Paraneptunicella aestuarii: one gene and its partner. The protein of the gene in region 2 interacts with the protein of the main gene of each other region in a pairwise test. Links are inferred from orthologs where the notes say so. Each region holds a gene or a part of one and is shown on either strand. Other genes may lie near its edges. The genes, in order: rpsB and hslR.

Region 1 (6,997 bases), 1.0 Mb from region 2 along the record:
CTCTTTTTCCTTCAACAATTCTTTCAAGTCGTTGTTGGCATCACGGCGAATACTACGAATACCTACACGGCCTTGCTCTGCTTCACCACGAACCACTTTAATCAGATCTTTACGGCGTTCTTCAGTCAGCGGCGGCATAGGGATACGCATTGTGGTGCCAGCAGAAATAGGGTTCAAGCCCAAATCCGACATCATGATGGCTTTTTCCACTGCCTGGGTCGCACTCTTATCGAATACAGTCAAAGCAAGGGTTCTGGAATCTTCAGCGATAACGTTAGCCAACTGTCTTAAAGGCGTGTCAGTACCATAGTAAGACACGACAATACTATCCAGGAGACTGGGATGTGCTCGTCCTGTACGAATTTTACTGAAATTACTTTTCAATGCCGCGATAGTTTTTTCCATGCGTTGTTCAGCATCAGATTTGATGTCATCAATCATTGCTCACCCCTTAATTATTCTGATTCATTGGTAATTAGAGTACCTACTGCTTCACCTTCTATTACTGCACGCAAACAGCCAGGTTTGTTCATATTGAACACACAAATAGGCAAATTGTGGTCTCTGGCAAGCGTAAATGCTGCCAAATCCATTACCTTTAATTCTTTTTCTAGAACTTGTTGATATCCCAAACGAGAATGTAACACTGCATTTGGGTTCTTCACCGGATCATCATCGTAAACGCCATCAACTTTAGTGGCCTTTAATACTGCGTCCGCTTCAATTTCGATACCGCGCAAACATGCCGCAGAATCGGTAGTAAAAAATGGATTACCTGTACCGGCAGAAAAAATAACAACCTTGCCTGCACGTAGTAAACTAATGGCCTCGGCCCAGTTATAAGAGTCGCACACACCATTCAAAGGTATTGCCGACATCAACCGGGCTCCAACATTTGCCCGGTGCAACGCATCTCGCATTGCCAGACCATTCATTACGGTTGCCAACATGCCCATGTGGTCACCTACCACACGATTCATACCGGCTTTGGCCAAACCTTCACCACGGAATAAGTTACCGCCCCCGATAACCAATCCTATTTGAACCCCTAATGCCAGAATATCCTTAATTTCAGAGGCCATTCGGTCTAGAACTTTAGGATCAATCCCAAAGCCTTCTTGACCCATAAGCGCTTCACCGCTCAATTTTAACAAAATACGATTGTATTTAGCTTTAGCATTTGCTTTGTTTTGTGCTGAATCGGCCATTGAATCGGATGTCCCCTTCACCAGATTACCGTTTAAAATGACGAGCTTGGTTAAGTAAAGCGCTAGTTATATATAACCACATCTTAACCCTGATTGAACCTAAACAGGCCAAATCAGTACCGCAATTACGAAAAGGCACCCCTGCTGAGGTGCCTCTTGGTAGTGTAACCGACTCCATCTAAAGACAAAAGTCGGACTACAACTTATTTTTTAGCTGCCGCCATTTGAGCTGCAACTTCTGCGGCGAAGTCTTCTTCTTTCTTCTCGATACCTTCACCCACTTCAAAACGGATGAAGTTGATCACGTCAGCAGAGTTTTGCTTCAGCAAATCACCCACCATTGTGCCAGGATCTTTAACGAAAGGTTGACCAGTCAAGCTGATTTCGCCAGTGAATTTCTTCATACGGCCAAGAACCATCTTCTCTGCGATTTCAGCAGGCTTGCCGCTCTGCATCGCAATTTCCAACTGGATTTCTTTTTCTTTCTCAACAACTTCAGCAGGTACATCTTCAGGCTTAACGAATTGAGGGTTGCTAGCCGCTACGTGCATTGCAACGTCTTTCGCCAAATCAGAATCACCGCCGTTAAGGATAGCAACAACACCGATACGGCCGCCGTGGATGTATGTACCCAGGTTATCACCTTCAACAGAGATAACACGACGAACATTGATGTTTTCACCAATTTTCGCAACAAGGGTGTCTCTCATGTCAGAAATAGTTGTACCGTCGATTTCACTGCTGTTCAACGTTTCGATGTCGCTGATTTTGTTTGCCGCTGCAAGGTTCAATACCTTGTCACCGAAAGCAAGGAAACCTTCGTCACGAGCAACGAAGTCAGTTTCACAGTTCAATTCCATCATAGTGGCAACACCGTCAGCCACTTTAGCCAGGATAACACCTTCAGCCGCGATACGTCCGGCTTTCTTGGCGGCTTTAGCCTGACCAGACTTACGCATGTTTTCAATTGCCAACTCGATGTCACCATCGGTTTCAACCAGTGCCTTTTTACAGTCAAGCATACCAGCGCCGGTACGCTCACGAAGTTCTTTTACAAGGGCTGCAGTCACTGCCATTTTTGCTTTCCTCAGGATAAATTTTAATTGCGACAGGCTGCTGCACTTCTCACTACCTGCCATCAGAAATTCTTTGATAAACAGGGGCATTACGCCCCTGTTCATTATTTAATTGCTTCAGACCATGCAGATGATCCGAGCAAGCGAGCTATTACTCAGCTTCTACGAAATCGTCGCTCTCAGCTTGAACTTCGATATTATCGTTACGACCAGCATTGATGCTGTCAGCTGCTGCATTCAAGTAAAGTTGTACAGCACGGATAGCGTCATCGTTACCTGGGATCAGGAAGTCGATGTTGTCCGGGTTGCTGTTAGTATCAACTACAGATACAACTGGAATGCCCAAGCTTTTCGCTTCTGCAATAGCAATGTGCTCATGGTTTGCGTCGATAACAAACAAGCAATCTGGAAGACCGCCCATGTCTTTGATACCGCCCAAGCTCTTTTCAAGCTTTTCCATCTCTCTTTGCAACATCAAAGCTTCTTTCTTGGTAATTTTCTCGAAAGTACCGTCTTGAGATTGCTGTTCCAATTCTTTCAAACGCTTGATTGATTGACGAACTGTTTTCCAGTTAGTCAACATACCGCCTAACCAACGCTTGTTAACGTAGTATTGGTCACACTTTTGAGCAGCTTCTTTAACTGCTTCGCCAGCTGCACGCTTAGTACCAACGAACAATACTTTACCTTTCTTGGCAGATACGCTTGACAAGAAGTTCATTGCGTCGTTGAACATTGGAACGGTTTTTTCAAGGTTGATGATATGAACGCGGTTACGAGCACCAAAGATGAAAGGCTTCATTTTCGGGTTCCAGTAACGAGTCTGGTGACCGAAGTGAACACCTGCTTGTAGCATGTCGCGCATTGACACATTAGCCATTAGATTTTCCTCTTATATGGGGTTATGCCTCCATACATCCCAACTCTCGATCCCGGCATAGAAATCAACGCCGAAACACCCCGACAGTCGTGTCGATGTATGTGTGTGTTAAAAAATGAATTATGTACGCATAAATGGCCTGATTGTCAGCACAAAAATTAATGCCAAAAACCAGCAACCAAAATGCGCGGCGCTTTATACCATGAACTAGTATTTTTAACAACCGTTGGGCTACGATTAGGCTTGAATTGCTGACAAAAAATGCCTTGAAGTGTCTACTCCACTCCCTCTCAATAACATTAAGAAATTTGATTTTATTGGCAAAAACAGGGAGTGATGAGTCATTTTCCTTAGTTTCCCCCTGTCTCAGCCATGTACAGCGGGGCTCCCGTTAGTTAAAATGCAGGCAATTTCTATAAATCGAACACTGAGAATCCCGTTTTGTCTATTGTTATAAAGACTCCAGAAGAAATCGAAAAAATGCGCGTTGCGGGTCGTTTAGCCGCTGAAGTCCTCGAAATGATTGGTCAGTATGTGCAAAAAGGCGTCACGACAGACGAACTTAACACCATCTGTCATGATTATATTGTTAATGAGCAAAAAGCCATTCCTGCACCGTTGAATTATGGTCACCCACCGTTCCCAAAATCCATTTGTACGTCACTGAATCATGTGATTTGTCATGGTATTCCTACAGATAAAAAGCTGAAAGACGGCGATATTCTCAATATTGATGTCACTGTTATTAAAGATGGTTATCACGGCGATACCTCTAAAATGTTCGTTGTGGGTAAACCGTCGATTCTAGCGGAACGCTTAATCGCAGTGACTCAAGAATGCTTATACAAAGGCATTGAAATGGTGAAACCCGGATGCCGTTTGGGTGATATTGGGTCTGTTATTCAAAAACATGCCGAAGGCCACAATTACTCAGTTGTACGCGAATACTGTGGTCACGGTATCGGTGCTACGTTCCATGAAGATCCTCAAATCCTGCATTATGGCGTACCTGGCACTGGTGAAGTGCTAAAAGAAGGCATGTGCTTTACTATTGAACCCATGATCAATGCCGGAAAACGTCACAGTAAGCTATTACGTGATGAATGGACGGTGGTTACCAAAGATCGTAGCTTAAGTGCTCAGTGGGAACATACGCTTTTAGTGACTGCTAATGGTTGTGAAATTCTTACCTTGAGAGAAGAAGAAACGATCGATCGTATTATCTCTCATTAGGACTTATTTTCTTAAGGCTTCGCCAGGGAACTCTCTATCTATTTAACCTTTCGGAGCAGTAAATGAGCAGCCATAGTTTGCTTAGTCAGATTCAACTGATTAGTTCAGTTGAAAATCGTGAGGCCTTTAAGACCTGTATTGCCAACTGCTACGACTGGCTCACTTCCGAATACAATGGCACAGAAAACATTGTTTCGCTGGTTGAAGGTAGAGCGGCATTTGTCGATGCCCTTCTGTGTCACATCTGGCGCTTGATGGATTTGCATCAGCAGCCAATCAGCCTGATTGCTGTAGGTGGGTATGGTCGAGGCCATTTACAACCCTACTCCGATATTGACCTGTTAATCCTGAGCAAAAAATCCTTAAGCAAGGATCAGCAAGAGAAGATTCAGGAATTCATCACCTTGTTATGGGACATCGGGCTGGATATAGGTCAGTCAGTACGTACTATCAATGAGACCTTCGACTTAGCAAGAAAAGATATCACCATTGCCACCAACCTTATCGAGTCTCGTTTGCTCATTGGCGACCATAGCAACTTTGAAGCATTGCAAGATAAAGTGCACAGCAAAAAATTCTGGAGTAGTCAGGATTTCTTTCTGGCAAAGTACGAAGAACAACAAAATCGTCATGCCAAGTTCAACGATACTTCTTACAACCTGGAACCCAATGTAAAGGAAAACCCGGGGTGTTTACGCGACATCCAAACCATCGGCTGGGTTGCCAAGAAGCACTTCCATGTTATTACCGGTAAAGAGTTGGTTGAGCATGGTTACTTCACCGAAGACGAGCTTACCGAATTACACGATTGCCGTAAAAAGCTGTGGGATATACGTTTCACGCTGCATTTACATACCAAGCGTAATGAAAATCGCTTGTTGTTCGATTATCAGGCCGATATCGCTCGCAAGCTGGGTTACTACGATGAAGAGCAAGATCAAGGTAACGACAAACCTGCGGTAGAAAAAATGATGCGTGAATTCTTCCGCGTTATTCGTCGTGTCGCTGAGCTCAATGGCATGTTGTTGCAGCATTTCAAGCAAGACATCTTGCCATTGAAAGTGAGCACTATTGAACATGTTAACGACGATTTCGAGTTGCGCGATGGCTTGTTATATCCGCTGAATTCCCGTGTGTTTGATAGTCCTATACGCATTATGGCGTTCTTTAAATTGCTCACCAATATGTCAGACGTCAAAGGACTTCATTCCGCTACGCTACGTTTATTACGTAATGGACGCCGTGCTTTCTCAGCTCAGTATTTTTGTGAAATTCCTGAGTGCCGAGAACTGTTTTTAGAGCTGGTGAAAGACATCCGGTTCTTTGGTCTCCCCTGGGATTTAATGCATAAGCACGGCATCATGCAGGCGTACTTGCCACAATGGGATCATATTGTTGGCATGATGCAATTCGACTTATTCCATGCCTATACAGTTGATGAACATACCCATCGCTTAATCAAACAACTTGCTTATTTTGCCGATGAATCACGCAACGACTCATTCCCGCGTTGCGGCAGGATCATCAACAACATGGATAAACCTGAACTCTTGTTTATTGCTGGCATTTTCCATGATATCGCCAAAGGCAGAGGGGGAGATCACTCCAAGCTTGGAGCCAAATGCGTTACCGCCTTTGCGGAAATGCACAATTTGGAAGAAGAAGACACCAAGCTAATTTCCTGGCTGGTTGAAAACCATCTTGTGCTTTCCGTGGTTGCACAACGACGCGACATTTATGATCCTGAAGTTATTCAGGAATTCGCCACAGCCATGCGCAATCAGAATTTTCTGGATCATCTGTATGTCTTAACCTTGGCAGACATACGAGCCACCAACGATACCTTGTGGAATGATTGGAAATCATCCTTGCTCAGAGAACTCTATTTGCTGACCAGTAAAGCATTAGAGAATGGTTTGCAAAATAAAGTAGATTTGCAATCTCGCATTGATGAACACCGCAAACAAACCAGACAGTTGCTCACTGAAAACCAACTGTCTTTAGAAGATGCCGAGTCTCTGTGGGCTCAATTTCCCGATGATTATTTCATCCGCTTTAAACCCGCTCAAATCGCCTGGCATACTCAATCCATCTTGAAGCATTTGGCAGAGACTGCCGGACAGGAAGGCGCACAATTGGTCGATATTGCCAATGGTACCCTGAAAGCCGGAACGGAAATGATCCTGTTCTGTAAGGATAGACCTGCTCTATTTGCTCAAACAGCTTCCGTATTAGACAGCAAAAATTGCTCTATTCACGATGCTCAAATTTGCGCCCTTAACAACGGCTACATATTTGATAGCTTTATTGTGCTTGAGCATGATGGTGGTCAAATTCAATCGGAAAGCCGTTTGCAAAGCCTGCGCAAGGCGGTACAAGAGCAACTAAATAAACCCGGTGTAGAGCACAAAAACCAGCGCAGAATGCCACGCCAGCTAAAACAGTTGAATGTGCCCACCAAGGTACGTTTTTTCTCCAGCCAACCGGACGCAACCATGTTAGAGCTGGAAGCACTGGACGCGCCCGGTTTATTAGCTAAAATCGGACACCTGTTTGTAAAGCAAAACCTCACTTTGAAAGTGGCTAAAATTACAACCATC
Region 2 (6,782 bases):
GCGCCCCAGTCGTCTTTAATTACGCCTACAAGGAAGCCATTCACAGAGCCTAGCAGATTAGCTAACAGGGTAGGGTCGCCTTCCTGGGTTTCTTCCACTGGTGTTACGGTTCCAGTATCTGCACCGATAACATTGCTGCGGATGACTTTGTCGCGGGCTTGATCGGCTGCTACAGCTAATGAACCAATTGGCACTGTACCGTTGGTAAACTGCTGACCACCGCCTGCTTCTGTTGCCCATTGAACACCCAAACTGGTGCCGTCACCTTCAAAGACTTCTACTATGATGGCTTCAACCAGAACTTGGGCACGGCGTACATCCAACTGGCGAATAACTTCTTGCAGTGAAGCCATCATGTCGGGTTCTGCAGTGATAACCAGTGCATTGGAATCAACATGGGCATCAATACTGATATCTCGACCGCTGTTACGACGACGTGAACCGGCAGCGTTTCCACCTTTGTTTTCTTCTGCACTAATACTGGCGCTTACACCCTGAAGTACCTTCACCAAGTCTTCGGCTTTGGCATATTTCAAGAAAGTAACGCGTGTATTACCATTGGACTCAAGCTCTTTGTCCAAGCGTTCAACCAAGGTAATGATACGTTGTCTGGCTTTGATATCACCACTAACGATAACGCTATTGGTACGGTCATCGGCGACAATCTTGGGTTCCAGATTGGCTGGTGTCGCTTGCTTGGCCTGGGAATTATTGATGCTATCAATAATACGAACCATCTCTGAGGCTGAAGCGTATCTCAGTTTAACTATATCAACTTCACGGTCACCGGCCTGGTCTACACGTTCGATAATTTCTACCAATCGGTTTACTACTGCTGCACGTCCGGTGAGCATCATTACGTTCGATGGGTCGTGACTGATAACGTTACCACCGCCAGCCTGGTCGTTTAATTGGCGCAAAATAGGGGCTAGTTCGCGTACAGGGACGCTATAAACCGGAACCACTCGCGTGATCATTTCATCGCCGTCGAACACCTGACCGTCAATAACCGGAATATTCGATGTTTTGGCGTCTTTGTCGCGAACAACTTTCAGTACGCCACTTGGCATTTCTACAACCGCAAAACCGTACACTTGCAGAACGTTAAGGAAGAATTGGTAATACTGCTCTTCAGAAAGAAGATCGTAACTTCTTACGGTAATTTTACCGCGTACGTTAGGGTCAACAATGATGGTTTTTTTGAGGTTTTTACCAACAATATTAATAAACTCGGTGATTTCAGTGCCTTTGAAATTTGGCGAGTATTCCGCTGCAAAAGCGGGGCTGGCAACTGTCGGTAGTAAGAATACCGATGTCGCTAGCAGGGTTTTTAGGACTTGGGTGATAAGCCTCATTTTCTTATCCTTATTCATCTTGACCTTGTTCAGGAAGTTCAATCAGTACTTCTTCTTCAATGCCATTTCGCATCAAGGTGATTTGTAATTGTTGTGCCCGGGTTAGCACTTCAAACATTTGTTTAGCTTGTTCCTGGTCGGTTAAGTCCAAGCCATTAATGCTGGTAATAATATCGTTGGGTTGTAAAAAGCCTTCGCTAAATAAGCTCTTGTCTTTACCCGGATTAACACGGAAACCTTCGACATCTCCTTCGTTTTGCACTACCTGAATGTCGATGTAATCAACGAACTGTAGGGGTTTGTTACGCACATCATTAAGTTCTTTCAGGGGGACAGGGCTACGGTATTTATTCAGCACTTCGCGTTCAGGTTCTACTTCTCTTGCAACTTGTTCATCAACAAGTTTTTCAAAGTCTTCACCTTCCAGCATTAGCGTTTCCATTCGGGAACCGTTTTGAATGATGATTCGATCTTCGTAAACTTCGTGAACAGTTGCGTTAGTGCCCTCTACTTTCTCACCAATACCATAGGTTACCTGTGTCCCCTTGTTAGCAATAATAGCTGCGCCTGCCTGCGTTTCTGTAGAAGAAACAACACCAGTAAGTGTCAAATTCAAATTAGTCTGGGGTGCGTCGGTAACAACGACTTCTTGTTTCACCGGCTTTTCTTCGGCATTCCCAAACAGGTTTAAGCGTTGAATGCCGTTTATGTTTGCTGATTGTTGCTGGTTATTACGAGGAGTATTTCGAGCACTCTGTTGGTTTTGCGCGCTAGCTTCCTGTTCAGGTTCTGGAATAAACCGCCAGGTTATTTCTGCTGCCAACATCACCAAATAGACAACCAACAGCACGACAACAACAGTATTAATATACTGCTGGTATCGTTGCAAATACTGCCACATCTGATTGATGGAAATTCCGTTAGTTGTCATAAAAATTCGTCTTTTTGTCGTCTAAATTCCGAATGTTGTGCAAATCTCTACCCTGATGCAAGGCTGCACATAATAGATGGTCACAAAAAAGGGTACAACTCTAATGCAGACTAATTACAAAAAAATAACAAGAGAGGCGTTTTTTTTGTCAAATTCCATATACAAGGCATCAAGCTCACGATATCTAAAAGAGCACCAGACTCACACCTTAAGGCAATTCATTGAATGATTGCTGAACAGAAGCCTGTTACGAAATGTAATCGGTAATATATTTGCACATCATTGCTCTTTTGCCTAGAGGTGTTGGTACATTGGCTGGGAAATTATTTTTCTGAGAAAAATTCCAAGTTAGCATCGAAATGCTTAAAAAATGCTCATTCTGCAAAGTTTGTCGATTAAACAGTAGCAGTCAATCTACACTTATTTATATGCAGTAACTTATCATTTTTATAAAACCTGACCCAGTGGCTCGAAGCGCCGTAAAATTGAGGTATAATTCGCGGTCAAGTTGGGTAACTGAATTTTGGATTTATTATGGCTGATAAATCACAACCTTCTGACAATCCTCCGGTTCGCCTGGACAAGTGGTTGTGGGCAGCTCGATTCTTTAAAACGCGAGCTGTTGCCAGAGACATGGTTCAATCTGGTAAGGTTCACTATAACAATGCGCGCTCCAAACCCGGCAAGATAGTCGAGTTGGGTGCTATTGTTGTAATACCTCAGGGTTTCGATAATAAAGAGGTTGTCATTGAGGCTATTACTGACAAGCGTCAGGGAGCCGCTATTGCACAGACTTTATATAGCGAAACGCCTGAGAGTATCGAAAAGCGTGAAAAAAACAGATTGGCTCGCCAAACTCATAGTTTTCATAGCCCCAAACCAGATAACAGACCCGACAAAAAACAGCGTCGTGAGATTATTAAGTTAAAACACAGCTAAATAAGTGTGATTAACTGCAAGTCAGCCACAGAAATTTATCGCAGACTCGCCGTGAATCAATCCTTTGAGGCTCCACAGCCGCTTCGCCGATTCATTAAGTGAAAAGCAGGGCTGAGGGGCTGCTCAAAGCTTTCTGTTACTGATTGATAGTTTGGAACAGCTATTTAGCATAATCAATGGTGTTGAATTATTAGATTTTATGAATTTCCGGAGTTCCCTTGAGTAAACCTACACTAGACCAATTGCATCGATTTATCTTTTCTGATGCCAACATCCGTGGTGAGCTGGTTCAATTGAAAGATAGTTATCATTCCGTATTGGAATCTCATCCGTATCCACTTGCTATACAGCAACTGTTAGGAGAAATGATGCTGGCAACCAGCTTGTTGACAGCAACCTTAAAGTTTAAAGGTGAGGTTAGTTTCCAGATCCAGAGTGAGGGTGGCCTAAAGTATGCGGTTGTCAGTGGTACACATGATCAACAGATGCGAGCGATTGCCCGTTTTGATCAAAGTATCTCGGATCAGTGTTTTACTGAATTGGTTGATAACAAAGGCACTTTGGCGATTACTATCATGCCGGAAAAAGGGCAACAGTATCAGGGAGTGGTTGCTTTGGATAAGCCTTCGTTGGCTGAGTGTCTGGAAGGGTATTTTCAACAATCAGAACAGCTGGCAACAAAAGTGGTATTGCATACTCGTTTAAGAGGTGATGAAGCTGTTGCTGCTGGAATGCTGTTACAAGTGATACCTGAGTCCGATATTTCTCATCAAAATCAAAATGAGAGTTTTGAGCATTTATCCCAGTTAACTCAAACGATTACCTGTGATGAATTGGTGGATTTGCCTGTGGGGGATATTCTTCATCGTCTTTATCATCAAGAAGATGTACAGCTGTATGAACCTGTTCCTGTCACTTTTTCATGTAGTTGTAGCCGCGAAAAGATTGCTAATGCATTAGCCGGGATCCCTAGAGAAGAGCTTTGGGATATTCTGCAAGAAAAGGGTAGTATCGTAACCAACTGCCACTATTGTTTGGCTGAATATCAATTTTCTGCACAAGATATTGAAGAAATGTTTGTTGAAGAAATTGGTGATCCAGATATAAAACATTAAATGTGGTGGTTGAAATTTAGTTTTTGATATTTCAGATTGCCCATTCTCTATTTTTATTTAACCCATTGTTTTTAATGGGTTAAATAATCTATTTTTGTTTTCTTTATTATTATTTTACATTTGTATTTCTTGTTTATAATTTTTAATTCGATATGGAAATCACTTCCCCTCTTTGATTTATTCTAATAGCTGCTAAACTTCGATTATTAACAAGGAGCAGGGAATATACTTATGCTACGAAGTGAAGTTATTAGTACTTGTTTGGTTAATTCTGAATATTTTGATGATATGGAGTCTGCAAAGGTTGCAGTGAAGTCTCTGTTTTTACAGACTTTTCCAAAAGAGGACTTTAAAAAGTGGGATAAATCTATCCCGAATGATGAAGCACAATTTCATATTGAACGACTGCGAAATGAAACAGAAGTAGACTTTAAACACTTGGTAATGTCTCTTTCTCGACCCATTCACACGTCAGTATGATGATAGTGGTTCATTTGTAATGACAAGGCTGAGACCGTGTTGAGATGTTATTTGACGTTGGTTTTCAGGTGTATCCAGTTGTAGGTGCACTCAGGCACTCAGCCTACTATCTTTTTCACTTCATACCTTTTTGTAAGAGCGTTTCCCGTCTAGAGGAAGTGTTACCGTGGCAACAAGACCTTGCTCCGAGTGATTCTGTAATGTAATCGTACCGTTATGTAACTCCACTGCACGTTTAACGATAGCAAGACCTAATCCTGAACCTACTGAACCGCGCGCTTTGTCTCCCTGGGCGAAGGGTTTAAATAAGCCTTCTACATCGCTTTCCGGGATCCCTGTGCCGAAATCACGTACTGCAAAGGTTACGGTTCCCTGTTTAGGGTTATGGCTGGACGTAATAATGATTTCATCACTGCCATATCGAAAGGCATTTTCAATGAGATTATCAAGAATTCTTTTTATAGCGACACGACGAATATTAAAGCTGGGCAATGGATTGAGATCCAACGCAATATGATGGTGCCCTTCTATGTTTCGCGCTTGCACAGCTTCTTGAATGAGTTCGTTAATATCTGTGCTTTCGCTCTTCTCTGAACAATCCTTCCGTACATATTCAGTGAACTGATCGATGATGTCGTTCATATCCTCAATGTCGTGAATAATCCCGTCGCGGATCCATTCTTGATCTTCCGACATCATTTCAGAGGCTAACCTGATGCGTGTTAAAGGGGTGCGTAAGTCGTGTGAAATGCCGGCTGTGAGTAAAGCGCGGTCATCTTCCAGCTGTTTGATACCTTTCGCCATCTGGTTAAAGGTTCGTGTTACTTCGATAATCTCGCTGGTTCCCTCTTCTTTCAGTGGTGGCGGTATTTCGCCTTTGCCAACCGCAATGGCAGCATTGGACAAGGCTTGTAGTGGCCTGTTTAGCCGTCGCACGAATATCCAGCCGCCGGCAACACTCAAAATACCAATCACCAGTAAATAAATGGTGAGTGGTGAAATATCGGCCTCGCCCACTCCAGTCATTGGCACTGTTATCCAGATATTCGGCGCTTGTGGAGGATTTACCCAAAACATATAGGGATCTCCTGGCGTAATTCGAACTTCAGCCGTTCCACCCAGAGCGTCACTCATTTGCTTGGATAAAAACTGGTAATAGGTCGCGTTATCCAACCCGTTCGCTACAGCTCCTGCTTCCGTATAGATACGTATGCCAGTGGCTTCGAAGTATCGTTTGTGGAATGTTGGGCTGAGATGATCAACATCCTGCATGAAGAGGACTTTGATGTGGGTGGCCAGAAGGCTGTTGATTTGCTGATAGCTGGGGCGAATAAAGGTGTAAGTAACCGATAAGTAGGAAACGACCTGATTGATCAGCAAAAGAATGCCAATCAATAGCACGGTTTGACCGAATGCACTTTTAGGTTTTAAGTGCATGGGTTGATTTTTCCTGATAACAAAGCCGCCAAATTTGGCGGCTGATGATGTAATTTCAACGTAATTTCAACAATTAACTGGCTTGTGCTTGTTCTGTACCGTCTGGAACGAAAACGTATCCCAAACCCCAAACAGTTTGAATATAGCGAGGGTTAGTTGGATCTTCTTCAAGCATTCTGCGCAGGCGAGAGACCTGAACATCAATACTCCGCTCTAATGCACTGTAATCACGACCTCGTGCAAGGTTCATCAGTTTGTCTCGTGACAACGGCTCTCTTGGATGGGTCACAAGTGCTTTCAACACTGCAAATTCGCCGCTGGTTAGTGCCATCGGTTGCCCGTTATTGGACATTTCGCGAGTACCCAGGTTTAAGGTGTACTGAGCGAATTGAACAATTTGCTCTTCCTTGGAAGGCGCGCCTGGAGCTTCACTGGTATTGCGACGCAGAACGGCTTTGATTCGCGCTTGCAACTCACGAGGATTAAATGGTTTGGGCAGATAATCGTCAGCACCCATTTCAAGGC

The links.
Region 1: the proteins of hslR (region 2) and rpsB interact in binary tests that used the Escherichia coli proteins (3 or more experiments, as listed by UniProt). The link is inferred for Paraneptunicella aestuarii from one-to-one orthologs.

The regions. Positions count from the first base shown.
Region 1 is NZ_CP074570.1:1,169,725-1,176,721, reverse strand. Bases 1,301-4,261 are described here. They hold rpsB (30S ribosomal protein S2), read right to left. Parts: upstream 3,165-4,261; coding sequence 2,436-3,164; downstream 1,301-2,435. Other genes in these bases: map (type I methionyl aminopeptidase), read left to right, coding at 3,606-4,261; tsf (translation elongation factor Ts), read right to left, coding at 1,412-2,284. In the rest of the region: frr (ribosome recycling factor), read right to left, coding at 1-441; pyrH (UMP kinase), read right to left, coding at 456-1,208; more of map, read left to right, coding at 4,262-4,397; glnD ([protein-PII] uridylyltransferase), read left to right, coding at 4,460-6,997. UniProt on the Escherichia coli protein: Required for ribosomal protein bS1 (rpsA) to bind to the 30S subunit.
Region 2 is NZ_CP074570.1:140,456-147,237, forward strand. What follows is about bases 1,777-4,522. They hold hslR (ribosome-associated heat shock protein Hsp15), read left to right. Parts: upstream 1,777-2,820; coding sequence 2,821-3,225; downstream 3,226-4,522. Other genes in these bases: gspC (type II secretion system protein GspC), read right to left, coding at 1,777-2,286; hslO (Hsp33 family molecular chaperone HslO), read left to right, coding at 3,444-4,340. Also shown: type II secretion system secretin GspD, read right to left, coding at 1-1,355; more of gspC, read right to left, coding at 1,366-1,776; two-component system sensor histidine kinase EnvZ, read right to left, coding at 4,941-6,257; osmolarity response regulator transcription factor OmpR, read right to left, coding at 6,331-6,782. UniProt on the Escherichia coli protein: Involved in the recycling of free 50S ribosomal subunits that still carry a nascent chain. Binds RNA more specifically than DNA. Binds with very high affinity to the free 50S ribosomal subunit. Does not bind it when it is part of the 70S ribosome.